4 regions of the Sphingomonas sp. Leaf38 genome follow, and region 2 is predicted to be linked to each of the others. Evidence: predicted binding sites of a transcription regulator. Region 2 holds the regulator's gene; each other region holds the start of a gene.
What was found. The regulator LexA, encoded in region 2, represses DNA repair genes until DNA is damaged. The targets are predictions, from matches to a motif close to GTTCCNCNCTTGTTCT.
Positions count from the first base shown of each region.

Region 1: a site for LexA is predicted at 1,889-1,904, ahead of ASE88_RS16825 (ribonucleoside-diphosphate reductase subunit alpha). Genes of this name have one in related genera too.
Region 3: a site for LexA is predicted at 1,406-1,421, ahead of recA (recombinase RecA). Genes of this name have one in related genera too.
Region 4: a site for LexA is predicted at 1,599-1,614, ahead of uvrA (excinuclease ABC subunit UvrA). Genes of this name have one in related genera too.

Region 1 is NZ_LMLD01000012.1:276,392-279,600, forward strand. It holds gene ASE88_RS16815 (PAS domain-containing sensor histidine kinase) at 1-1,337, shown strand, start outside; gene ASE88_RS16825 (ribonucleoside-diphosphate reductase subunit alpha) at 1,983-3,209, shown strand, end outside.
Region 2 is NZ_LMLD01000011.1:1,602,098-1,605,306, reverse strand. It holds gene ASE88_RS14825 (molybdopterin molybdotransferase MoeA) at 306-1,487, shown strand; gene lexA (transcriptional repressor LexA) at 1,556-2,227, shown strand; gene ASE88_RS14815 (ComEC/Rec2 family competence protein) at 2,408-3,209, opposite strand, start outside.
Region 3 is NZ_LMLD01000010.1:130,494-133,702, forward strand. It holds gene recA (recombinase RecA) at 255-1,328, opposite strand; gene ASE88_RS06190 (4-(cytidine 5'-diphospho)-2-C-methyl-D-erythritol kinase) at 1,563-2,438, opposite strand; gene ASE88_RS06195 (tetratricopeptide repeat protein) at 2,664-3,209, opposite strand, start outside.
Region 4 is NZ_LMLD01000011.1:754,197-757,405, reverse strand. It holds gene uvrA (excinuclease ABC subunit UvrA) at 1-1,588, opposite strand, end outside; gene ASE88_RS10850 (hypothetical protein) at 1,737-2,282, shown strand; gene ASE88_RS10845 (GGDEF domain-containing protein) at 2,448-3,209, opposite strand, start outside.

The DNA of each region.
Region 1 (3,209 bases), on a different contig from region 2:
TTGATAATCGTTATGTCGATTTCGTCTACCAGCCGATCCGCGACGCAAGTGGCGCGGTCGTCGGGATCTTCGTCGAAGGCGCCGACGTCACCGATCGCAAGCGGCTCGAACGCGACCTGCAGGCGCTCAATGCCGATCTCGAACAGCGCGTCCGCGATCGCACGCAGGAATTGATCGAGGCTCAGGAAGCGTTGCGCCAGGCGCAGAAGATGGAGGCGGTCGGCCAGCTCACCGGCGGCATCGCGCATGATTTCAACAACCTGTTGCAAGGCATCACCGGCAGCCTTGAGATCGTCCAGCGCCGCGTCGCGCAAGGACGGATCACCGAACTCGATCGCTTCATCCAGGGTGCGACCACCGCAGCCAACCGCGCGGCATCGCTGACCCACCGGCTGCTCGCCTTCTCACGCCGCCAACCGCTCGATCCGCGCCCGGTGCAGGTCAACGCGTTGGTCGCCTCGCTCGAAGACCTGCTCCGCCGCACGACCGGCGAGCAGATCGATTTCGAGATGGTGCTCGCTCCGGGGCTATGGACCACGCTCTGCGATCCGCACCAGCTCGAGAACTCGCTGCTCAATCTGGTCATCAACGCGCGCGACGCGATGCCCGACGGCGGCAAACTCACGATTGAAACCTGCAACGCGCATCTCGACGATCACTTTGCCGCCAGCGGGCGCGACGTCCGGCCCGGCCATTATGTCTGCATCTGCGTGTCCGACACCGGCACGGGCATGTCCGCCGACACGATCGCCAAGGCGTTCGAGCCATTCTTCACCACCAAGCCGATCGGCCAGGGCACCGGGCTCGGGCTGTCGATGATCTACGGTTTTGCACGCCAGTCGGAGGGCTATGCAAAAATCTATAGCGAGCTCGACCATGGGACGACGATCAAGGTCTATCTTCCCCGCCATCATGGCGTGGCGGAGCAGGGCGAGGCGCTCCCGAGCCTGACCCAGGACCAAGGTACCAACGCGGGCGAGATCGTGCTCGTCGTCGAGGATGACGGGGTCGTCCGGTCGCTGATCGTCGACGTGCTGGCAGAGCTCGGTTATCAGGCGGTAGAGGCGCATGACGGGCCCGCAGGGCTCGAGCGGTTGCGCACGATGGAACGCGTCGACCTCCTCGTTACCGATATCGGCCTGCCCGGGCTCAACGGCCGTCAGGTTGCCGACGCAGGCCGGGTGTTGCGTCCCGGACTCCGCGTGCTGTTCATGACCGGCTATGCCGAGAATGCAGCGCTCGCGTCGGGCTTCCTCGAGCCGGGCATGTCGATGATCACCAAGCCGTTCTCGATGGAAGCGCTGGCGATGCAAATCCGCACAATCACCGAAGGATGAGACAGCGCCGATTGCCACCACCCCAGGATCACCACCTCCCCAGGATCACCACGACCCCGGCCTCCGCCGGGGAGGTGCAGTAGGGATGGCGGTGGTGGATTGAACGTGGCGTGGACATGATCCTCCCATCCCGTTCCCCCGCGCAAGCGGGAGCCCAGGACTCAAGCAGGGCGGCGCGCGTGCCCCCTGGGCCACCGCTTCCGTGGGGGAACGAGAAACGGCATCGCGCCGCTATACCGGGCACCGCCCCCTCGCCCAAACCAAAGCAACATTTGCCATCTTCCCCGCGTAAATAATTTTTCGTTCCCGCTTCGTCCCCTTGCACATCGCGAACCCCGCGGAAGTCCACGCGTCGCGAATCTCGCCGCTGCTCAACCCCGCGACGAACACGACGAACCGAGCCCCGGACACCCCCCGCACCCCCTTGCGTCTCTGCGCGGTTTGGCACAATCTCTTGGGGTTGCGTTCGGGGGCGGACCCAATCGCTGGTAGAACAACCCTCGCATAGTCCTATGCGATATGACCGTAAGCGCGCCTTCCACCGCCGCGATGGTCACTTTTTGTTCTCCCGTTCGGGGCCGTCCGATGGTAGCATGGCAACATGACGCCGATTCGAACGAATACAGAACACTAGGAGCGGTTTCGATGGATTTCAGAGACAGCAGCCGGGATAGCGACATGACCACAGACACGATCGACCAAACAGCCCCCGCCATCGAAGCAGAGGCCCCCAAGGCACCGCGCCAGGCGCAGGACAGCCACTCCGTGCGCGCGCAGATCTACCCGGTCGAGGTCGATCACAGCCGCGACGCGCTGCTGACCGAATTCGGCAAGGACACGCTCAAGGACCGCTATCTGCTCCCGGGCGAGAGCTACCAGGACCTGTTCGTCCGCGTCGCGTCGGCCTATGCCGATGACGCCGGCCACGCGCAGCGCCTGTACGACGCGATCTCGAAGCTCTGGTTCATGCCCGCCACCCCCGTTCTCTCGAACGGCGGCACCGGCCGCGGCCTGCCGATCTCGTGCTACCTCAACTCGGTCCCCGACAGCCTCGGCGGCATCGTCGACACCTGGAACGAGAATGTCTGGCTCGCCTCGCGCGGCGGCGGCATCGGCACCTATTGGGGCAACGTCCGCGGCATCGGCGAGCCGGTCGGCCTCAACGGCAAGACCAGCGGTATCATCCCGTTCGTCCGCGTCATGGATTCGCTGACGCTCGCCATCTCGCAGGGCTCGCTGCGCCGCGGGTCGGCTGCGGTGTATCTCGACGTCTCGCACCCCGAGATCGAGGAATTCCTCGAGATCCGCAAACCCTCGGGCGATTTCAACCGCAAGGCGCTGAACCTGCACCACGGCGTGCTGATCACCGACGACTTCATGGAAGCCGTCCGCAACGGCGAGGAATGGCATCTCCGCTCGCCCAAGGACCAGGCGATCCGCGCCACCGTCGACGCGCGCTCGCTGTTCCAGAAGCTCGTCGAGACGCGTCTCCAGACCGGCGAGCCGTACATCGTCTTCGCCGACCACGTGAACAAGGCGATGCCGAAGCATCACCGCGAGCTCGGCCTGAAGGTCTCGACCTCGAACCTGTGCTCGGAAATCACGCTGCCGACCGGCAAGGATCACCTTGGCAACGAGCGCACGGCCGTCTGCTGCCTGTCGTCGCTGAACCTCGAGACGTGGGATCAGTGGAAGGACGAGAAGGGCCTGATCGAGGACGTCATGCGCTTCCTCGACAACGTGCTGCAGGACTATATCGACCGCCACGAGCCCGGCATGGAACGCGCCGCCTATTCGGCGGGCCGCGAGCGCTCGGTCGGCCTCGGCGTGATGGGCTTCCACAGCTTCCTCCAGGCGCGCGGCATCCCGTTC
Region 2 (3,209 bases):
AGATACTAGCGAGCGCCCCCCGCCCAACCCTGTTTCCCCGCGCAGGCGGGGACCCAGACTGGGCTCCCGCCTTTGCGGGAGAACAAGGAAGCAGGAGCTGACCTCGAATAAACCGGAACACCGCCGCCCCACCCCAACAACACCTGTCCTACACGCCAAACAGATGGCACAGCACGGAACATACCGGGGCACCCCCGCGCTTCCCCTTACGACACCCCGCCAAACGACGACCCGCCAAACACCGCCCAGCGTCTGCACTTCCTGAACTTCACTTTTCTGAACCGCCCGAAAACAGAGACTTACGCATGACCCTAGTCCCCGTCGCCGAAGCCCAGACCCGCCTCTTCGCCATGGCCCCCCGCGTCGGTCATGAGACCGTCCCCTTGCGCAACGCCGCCGGCCGCTGGGCCGCCGAGGACATCCTCGCCCGCCGCACTCAACCCGCCGCCGACCTCTCCGCCATGGACGGCTACGCGATCCGCTTCGCCGACCTCCCCGGCCCCTGGACCGTCATCGGCGAAAGCGCCGCCGGCCGCCCCTTCACGGGCGCGGTCGCGCCGGGCGAGGCCACCCGCATCTTCACCGGCGCCGCCATGCCCGAGGGCGCCGACACCGTCATGGTCCAGGAAGAAGCCGAGCGAGACGGCGCCACGCTGATCCTCGCCGGCGAAGGCCCACCGACGCTGGGCCGCAACACGCGCCGCAAGGGCCTCGACTTCTCGACCGGCACCCGGCTGATCGCCGCCGGCGAACGCCTCAGTCCCGCGCGCATCGCGGTCACCGCAACCGGCGGGCATGGCAGCCTCACCGTCAATCGCCGCGTCCGCGTCGCCGTCGCCGCCACGGGCGACGAACTCGTCCCCCCCGGCTCGACCACCGACGGCGTCGCGCTCCCCGAATCGAACGGCATCATGCTCGCCGCGATGCTCGCCGACATGCCCGTCGACGTCATCGACCTCGGCATCCTACCCGACAATCTCGACGTCCTGCGCGACGCCTTCGCGAGCGTTCAGGCCGACCTGCTCGTGACCACGGGCGGCGCGTCGGTCGGCGATCACGACCTTGTCCGCCCGGCGATCGAAGCCGCCGGCGGGACAATCGATTTCTGGCGGATCGCGCTGCGCCCCGGCAAGCCGATGATGGCCGGGCGGATCGGTGACATGATGATGCTGGGCCTGCCCGGCAACCCGGTCTCCGCGTTCGTCACTGCCACTCTGTTCGTAAAGCCCGTCGTCGCGCACATGGCCGGCGCGCGCGATCCACTTCCCCAGTCGACGCACGCACTGCTCGGCGAGGACCTTCCCGCCAACAACGCGCGCACCGACTATCTCCGCGCCGAACTCCGCGACGGCAAGGCCTATGCCTCGACGATCCAGGACAGCTCGATGCTGCTCATGCTCGCGCGCTCGACCTGCCTGATCGTCCGCCCCGGCAGCGCCCCGGCGGCGCGCCAGGGCGAATCGGCGGAAATCCTCGTAATTGCGTGATACGAGCGCTTGACGGCGTTAAGGATGTTCCATAGAAGTTCCCAGTCTGTTCCGGACGGAGAACCGCCATGCTCACGCGCAAGCAGCACGAACTCGTCTGCTTCATCAACGATCGCCTCAACGAAACCGGCGTCTCGCCGTCGTTCGAGGAGATGAAGGACGCACTCGATCTGAAATCGAAGTCGGGCGTCCATCGTCTGATCAGCGCGCTCGAGGAGCGCAACTTCATCCGCCGCCTGCCGAACCGCGCACGCGCACTCGAAGTGCTGCGCATGCCCGAGCGCGCGGAAAAAAAGGCGCCGTCAAAGGCATCGACCGTGAAGTCCGCGCCCGTCGCCGTACCGCAGCCCGCGAACGACGTCGTCGAGATCCCACTTCACGGCCGGATTGCCGCGGGCGTTCCGATCGAGGCGTTCGAGGGTAGCACGATGCTCGCCGTCCCTGCCGCGCTGCTCGGCACCGGCGAACATTACGCACTCGAAGTCTCGGGTGATTCGATGGTCGAAGCGGGCATCCTGGACGGCGACTACGCGCTGATCCGCCGCACCGAGACCGCGCGGGACGGCGAGATCGTCGTCGCGCTGATCGAGGACAGCGAAGCCACGCTCAAATATTTTCGGCGCGAGGGCGCCATGGTTCGCCTCGACCCCGCAAACCGCGCGTACGACCCGCAACGCTACGCGCCCGCGCAGGTCCGCGTGCAGGGTAAGCTCTCCGGCATCCTGCGCCGCTACGATTGAATATTCGTACCGGCCCTGCGTCATCGCGACGCAGAGCCGGTCCGCGGGGCATCCGGAAATCGGCTTGCGCGAAGGCGCAAAGGCGCGAAGATGGTGCCGAGCGATCTGTGTCGACCTGACGTCACGGGCGATCGAGACATCGGCGTTGACGTCTCGGTACGATCGCCTCGGCCGCACCCCTTAGCGCTGCGCCTTTGCGTGGTCATCCTGATAAAAGCGAGCGCGGTGAGCGCGAGACACCCACCGAGCGTTGTGCGATCGGATTTGGCGCGATCCGAACGAATGCACGGTGCGGGCAAGCACAGGTGGATCGCGCCAAGGGTGGCGGTCGCCGGCGTTCAGGATCGTCACGACCGTCCCCGTCCGCAAGGTTAGCGCAACACCGCCCGTCCGCCGAAGGACGCGGCGATCCAGTTTCAACCACCGCGGCACGCAGCGTTTCGGCAGACCGCGTTCGCTGACGACGATGTCGGCGGTGTGGCACGCGGCGATGAACGCTGCGATTGGTACCATGAAGGCGCTGCGTGTCGCCAAGATCCTCCATGTCCGTCGCCGTGCAACGATATCGGTGACGCACAGATCGCGGCTGCACCGCGCATCGGGCTGATCCGCGAGCAGGAGCGGTTCGCCATCCACCCCGCCATTCTCGGCCAACATGTCGCGCGTATAGTCCCCCGCCCGGTCGCGTAGCATTGCCAGCCCCGCCGCCGTCCGAACCGCGACATGGCGCCCGTCGCCCGTGACGAGAACGTCCGGTAGCGGAGTCGTGAGCGCCCAGATCGCACCGGCAGCCAGCGGAATCAGCCCGAGCCGTCGCCACCGCGTCCGCCACAGCGCGATCCAGATGCCGCCGACGATCATCAGCGCAAACGCGGCCGTCGACATCCCGGGCAAGGACCGCACCGCGCCGGGCGCGCTGGCAACGATATGCGCTAACCACAGTAGCGCATCGAGCGAGCGCTGCACCAACCACCAGATCGGC
Region 3 (3,209 bases), on a different contig from region 2:
ACCTGAATTGGAAAGCCATCCCAATTGGGCCCCGGCCTTCGCCGGGGTGATGCGGGCTTGCGTCGTCGTGGCACTCGACATGAGCGGCCTTCCCAACTGGCCCCGGCGTTCGCCGGGGTGGTGTGGGCTTGGGGGCGACGCGTTTCCTCGCGTGCCCTCGCCCTCCCATTGCAAGGGCAATGGGCCCCTCCCTCTCCCCCGAGGGGAGAGGGTCAAGCAGTCCGGCTCTCCCGCTTGACGGGAGAGCGTTCGGGTTATGCGTCGTCTTCGGCGCCGGGGCCTACCATCATTTCCTCGGCGACCTTGTCGGTGCGCGCGCGGATCTGCTTTTCGAGGCGGTCGGCGGTTTCGGGGTTGTCCTTTAGGAAGGTCTTCGAATTCTCGCGACCCTGGCCGAGCCGGACGCTGTCGTAGCTGAACCAAGCGCCCGACTTCTCGACGAGCCCGGCCTTCACGCCGAGATCGAGGATCTCGCCGAGCTTGGAGACGCCCTGCCCGTACATGATGTCGAATTCGACCTGCTTGAACGGCGGCGCGACCTTGTTCTTGACGACCTTCACGCGCGTCTGGTTGCCCGTCACCTCTTCACCGGCCTTGACCGCGCCGATGCGGCGGATGTCGAGGCGAACCGAGGCGTAGAATTTCAGTGCGTTGCCGCCCGTCGTCGTCTCCGGGTTACCGTACATGACGCCAATCTTCATGCGGAGCTGGTTGATGAAGATCACCATGCAGCGCGAACGGCTGATCGAGCCGGTGAGCTTGCGCAGCGACTGCGACATCAGGCGCGCCTGGAGGCCGACATGGCTGTCGCCCATCTCGCCCTCGATTTCCGCGCGCGGGACGAGGGCGGCGACCGAGTCGACCACGAGCACGTCGATCGCGTTCGAGCGCACCAGCGTGTCGACGATCTCGAGCGCCTGCTCGCCGGTGTCGGGCTGCGACACGATCAGTTCGTCGATGTTGACGCCGAGCTTCTTGGCATAGACCGGGTCGAGCGCATGCTCGGCATCGACGAATGCGGCGGTGCCGCCATTCTTCTGCGCCTCGGCGATCACGTGGAGCGCGAGCGTGGTCTTGCCCGAGCTTTCAGGCCCGTAGATCTCGATCACGCGGCCGCGCGGCAGGCCGCCGACGCCGAGCGCGATGTCGAGCCCGAGCGAGCCGGTCGAGATGACCTCGACCTGCATCGTTTCCTTGGAGCCAAGGCGCATCGCCGAGCCCTTGCCGAACGCGCGGTCGATCTGCGCGAGCGCGGCGTCGAGCGCCTTCTGGCGGTCGTTGGTTGCGGTTGCCATGCCGGTGTCGATCACTTTCAAATTAGCGGCCATCGAATATGCTCCCATCGCTAAAGCAAGCGCGCGTGCCATTCAACGCGTCAAACGCCATGTATTCTCTTTGTTCTCTTGGAACAAGTGTGGAACATCGGGTTTCCGCGAAAAAGGCAGAGTTTGGTCAAGAATGGGTCGGGTCGTTTAGGCGCACGCTTGGGAGTGGCCGGCGTGTTCGTTTTTGGGTCTGGGTCCTGACTTTCGTCAGGATGACGGCGCGCGGTGGGAGGCCGTTCAGGCGAGCGTCGTTGCGAGCGTCCACCAGCCGCGGGCTAAAGCGGCGGTTGCGGCAGCGTCTCTGGCTTCGGCTGTCTCGAAAAGGGCGAAGCAGGTGGCACCGGATCCGGACATTCTGGACAGCAAGACCTCGTGTGCCGCGTCGAGCAGCATGCGGACGTCGGCGATGACGGGGGCCAAGGCCAATGCGGGGGGCTCCAGATCGTTGCGGCCGGCGGTTGCGCGCGTGAGAAGGTCGCCTTCGGGGATCGGGCCGCGATCCTGGCCATCCCACGTCTTGAAGACCGCGGCGGTGGAGACCGCGACGCCGGGATTTACGAGGAGGAGCGGCGTTCCGGACAGGCCCTCGAGGTTTGCGAGGGTGTCGCCCTTGCCGGTGCCGAGCGTGGTGCGGTTGGCGAGGCAGGCGGGGACGTCCGCGCCGAGCGTTGCGGCGATCGCGTGGAGGCGGGGATCGGTCGGCCCGACGCAGTGGAGGCGGGCGAGCGCGCGGAGCGTCGCGGCGGCGTCGGCCGAGCCGCCGCCGATGCCCGAGGCGATCGGGAGGTGCTTTTCGAGCGTTATCGCGTGGTGGGTGTCTGGGGCGAACGCGGCGGTGAAGGCGTCGGCCGCGGCGGTGACGAGGTTGCCACCCCATGCCGCCACCCCGGCGGAGGCCGGGGTGGTGTTGTGTTTTGGGGCGGGGAGCAGCGCATCCGCGAAGGGGCCGGTGATGATGAAGCTGTTCGCGGCGGCCGGTTCGACGGTGACGATGTCGCCGTCGGTGGCGAAGGCGAACAGCGTTTCGAGCTCGTGATAGCCGTCGTCGCGGCGGCGGCGGACGTGGAGCGCCAGGTTGATCTTCGCAGGCGCGGGTTCGGTGGTGGCGGGCATCGTGGGTCTCGGGGTTTGCGGTTCGGGTTGGGCTTAGCGGACGGAGGGGCGCTGGCAACGCCAGCCTCCCGTCATCCTGACGAAAGTCGGGATCCAGCGTAACGAGCGATGCCGTGCCCGGCTCTGGATCCTGACTTTCGTCAGGACGACGCAAGGGGGGCGCACTTCGCCAGGTTCGGGCCAGGCACTGCCCGGTGCTGGCCCCTTCCCGTTGCGACAAGCGAGTCAGCGACGCGCGTTGGGCGGGAGGCCGTTCGTGATCTTCGCAGTCAGGCGCGCGGTATCGCTGGGTTCGGCGGTCAGCAGCGCGGCGCGCCACGCGTAGCGGGCTTCATAGTGTCGGCCGACGCTCCAATAGGCGTCGCCGAGGTGATCCGCGATTTCGGCATTGGTGGGCTCAGCCTGCGCGGCGGTTTCGAGCAGCGGCAGCGCGCGCACGGTGTTGCCGGAGAGATGATAGGCCCAGCCCAGCGAGTCGGTGATCGAGGCATTGGTCGGATCAAGGCGGGTGGCGCGTTCGAGCAGCTTGAGCGCCGCGGGGATGTCGTCGCCATGCTCGACCTGCGCGAAGCCGAGATAATTGAGTGCAAGCGGTTGCGCCGGGCCGCGCGCGACGGCCTTTTCGAGCGCGTCGCGGGCCTCGGGCCAGCGGCCGGCCTGATCGAGCGCGCCGCCATATTGCAGCCATGCCGCCCAGCTGCCGCCCGTGTCGGCGTCGGCGGCGATGACGCGCTGGTAATAAGTGGCGGCATCGGCGGGGTTGCCGGTGGT
Region 4 (3,209 bases), 850 kb from region 2:
CGTAGAGCACGCCCGACAGCCCGCTGCCGATCTGCGATGCGAGGCGGATGCGCTGGCTCTCGCCGCCGCTGAGCGTTCCGCTCGTGCGATCGAGGTTGAGATAGTCGAGCCCGACATTGTTGAGGAAGCCGAGGCGTTCGACGATTTCCTTCAGGATGCGTTCGGCGATCGCGTTCTGCTGGTCGCCCAAGTGCTGCGGCATGTCGGTGAAGAACTCGAGCGCGTCGACGACCGAGAGGTGCGTGGCGTAGCTGATGTCCTTCATCGCGATCTTGACCGCGAGCGCTTCGGGTTTGAGGCGCGCGCCGGCGCAGACCTCGCACGGGGCGGCGGACTGGTATTTGTTAAGCTCCTCGCGCATCCACGCGCTCTCGGTCTGGAGCAGGCGGCGGTTGAGGTTGCCGATGACGCCCTCGAACGGCTTGGAGACGTCGTATTTCTTCTTGCCGTCGATGAAGGTGAGCGTGACGGGCTTGCCCTTCGAGCCGTGCAGGATGACGCGCTGGACCTCCTCGGGGAGGTCGGACCAGGGCGTCTCGATGTCGAACTTGTACTCGCGCGCGAGGCTGCCGAGGACCTGCATGTAATAGGGCGACGGGGGGTTGGATTTCGCCCAGGGGACGACCGCACCCTTCTTGATGCTGAGCATGTGGTTGGGAACGACGAGGTCTTCGTCGAACAGCAGCTTCTCGCCGAGGCCGTCGCAGGCCGGGCATGCGCCCTGGGGGGCGTTGAACGAGAAGAGACGCGGTTCGATCTCGGAGATGGTGAAGCCGCTGACCGGGCAGGCGAACTTCTCGCTGAAGACGATGCGGCCGTCGGGGGCGTTGCTGCCGAGGATTTCCGATTTCGGCGTGTGCGGCTCGACCGGGTCCGCGGGGTCGACATAGGCGAGGCCCTCGGCGAGCTTCAGCGCGGTTTCGAAGCTCTCGGCCAGGCGCGTGGCGATCTCGCCGCCGACAACGAGGCGGTCGACGACGACTTCGATGTCGTGCTTGTACTTCTTGTCGAGCGCGGGGGCTTCGTCGATGTCGTGGATCGTGCCGTCGATCCGGACGCGCGTGAAGCCCGCCTTCTGCCACTCGGCGAGTTCCTTGCGATACTCGCCCTTGCGGCCGCGGACGACGGGGGCGAGCAGGTACAGCCGCGTGCCCTCGGGGAGCGCCATGACTCGGTCGACCATCTGGCTGACGGTCTGCGCGGCGATCGGCTCGCCGGTCGCGGGGGAGTACGGGATGCCGACGCGCGCCCAGAGCAGGCGCATGTAATCGTAGATCTCGGTGACGGTCGCGACGGTCGAGCGCGGGTTGCGCGACGTCGTCTTCTGCTCGATCGAGATGGCGGGGCTGAGGCCTTCGATATGGTCGACATCGGGCTTCTGCATCAGTTCGAGGAACTGGCGGGCATAGGCGCTGAGGCTCTCGACGTAGCGGCGCTGGCCCTCGGCGTAGATCGTGTCAAACGCGAGGCTCGACTTGCCCGAGCCCGACAGCCCGGTGATCACCGTCAGCGTGTCGCGGGGGATGTCGATGTCGACGTCCTTGAGGTTGTGCTCGCGCGCGCCGCGTACGGAAATCTTGGTCAGCATAAGGCGGTCTGTTCCATATTTGTTCGCGTGCGGCAAGACGTGTTCGCGCGCAGCGACGCCTGCACGGCGCCATTCGATCGGGTGCTGAGATGGGTAACGTCGGCGGCCGGCGAAAGGGGGCATTGTCGTGCGTCAGCGCGATACTTACATGGTGTATTGGATATACAATACAGCTTTGGAGGCCGGCATGGGCAAGAAGAAGGACGAGCGAAAGCGGCGCGAACGCGAGGCCGAGCGGACCGCGCAGGCCGCGGGCGGCGCGCACACGCATGACTCGCACAAGCATGGGAAGCACAAGCATGGTGGCGCTGCTCCGTTCGCGGGGATTGCGGCAGCGTTGACACGGCAGATGGGAACGCCGGCGGGGCGACAGGTGATCGCGGCCGGGCTGATGATGGCGGCCAACGCCATTACCGCGAAGGACGCGCGTGGCGCCGCGCCACGTCCGCCCGAGCCGCCAAAGCCTGCGGCGACGCCGGAGTCGTCCGCCCCGCCGGAGTCGCCGTCGGAGTCGCGCGAGTCTGCGGCGACCGGGACCGGGCCCTTCGCCGGCGGCACCGCCACCCCGCCGAAAAGCGACGCCGCCGCGCTGCCGCCCGAATTGTCCAAGGTGATCGATTCGGTCGCTGCGGGTATCGAGCGCTTCGCCGCGGGCTTCACCAAGCCCGCCAAGCCGGACTCGCCGAAAGCCTGACCGGAGTTGAATCCTCCCCCGCCAGGGGGAGGTGGCGCCGTTAGGCGACGGAGGGGGAGGACGCGCAACATAGGCCGTCGCATACCGCCCCCTCCGTCAGGCTGGCGCCTGCCACCTCCCCCTGGCGGGGGAGGATCGTTTGGGCCGCGGTGGCGCGCGGCCTTGTCAGGCGACCTTGGCGAGGAGCCTTGGTGCGCGACGGTCGCTCTTGACGGCGTACATCGCGTGGTCGGCGCGGGCGATGAGCGTGGCGAGCGGCGTGGTGGCGGCGTCCTCGATGAGGCCGACGCTGATGCTGGGGGCGATGCCGATCGGGACGTGATGCGTCATGGTCTGCGCGAACGCGGTCGCCATGCGGGTGCCGAGTGCGCTGGCCTGCTCGACGGGAATGCCGGGGAGCAGGCAGACGAACTCGTCGCCGCCCCAGCGGGCGAGATGGCCGTGCGTACCGAGGACGTCGCGGACGATGTCGGCGAGCATGCGCAACGCGGCGTCGCCCGCGGCGTGACCCTGCGTGTCGTTGAGCATCTTGAAGCGATCGACGTCGATCATCATCACCGACACGCGTCCGCTGTCGGCGAGCGTGCGCGCGACGCGGTCTAGGCCGGCGCGGTTGAGCGCGCCGGTGAGCCAGTCGCGCTCCATCTGGTCGCGCAGCGCGTTCTGGCCGCGCTCCGCCTGGAGGATCAGCAGCGAGAAGGCGCGGAAGATGATGAAGGCGATCTGGCCGGCGGCAAACCAGGCGCCGATATCGTCATGGACGCCGGTCAGTCGCGTGCCGATCCGGTCGCCATAAGCGAGCCACCCGCGGGCGAGGAACATCGGGACGGTGATGGCGAACAGTGCGGCGATGATCCAGCCGGTCTGGAGCGACTCGCGGCGCGCCATGCGGATCGCGACGACGACGACGACGAGGTCGAACGCGGC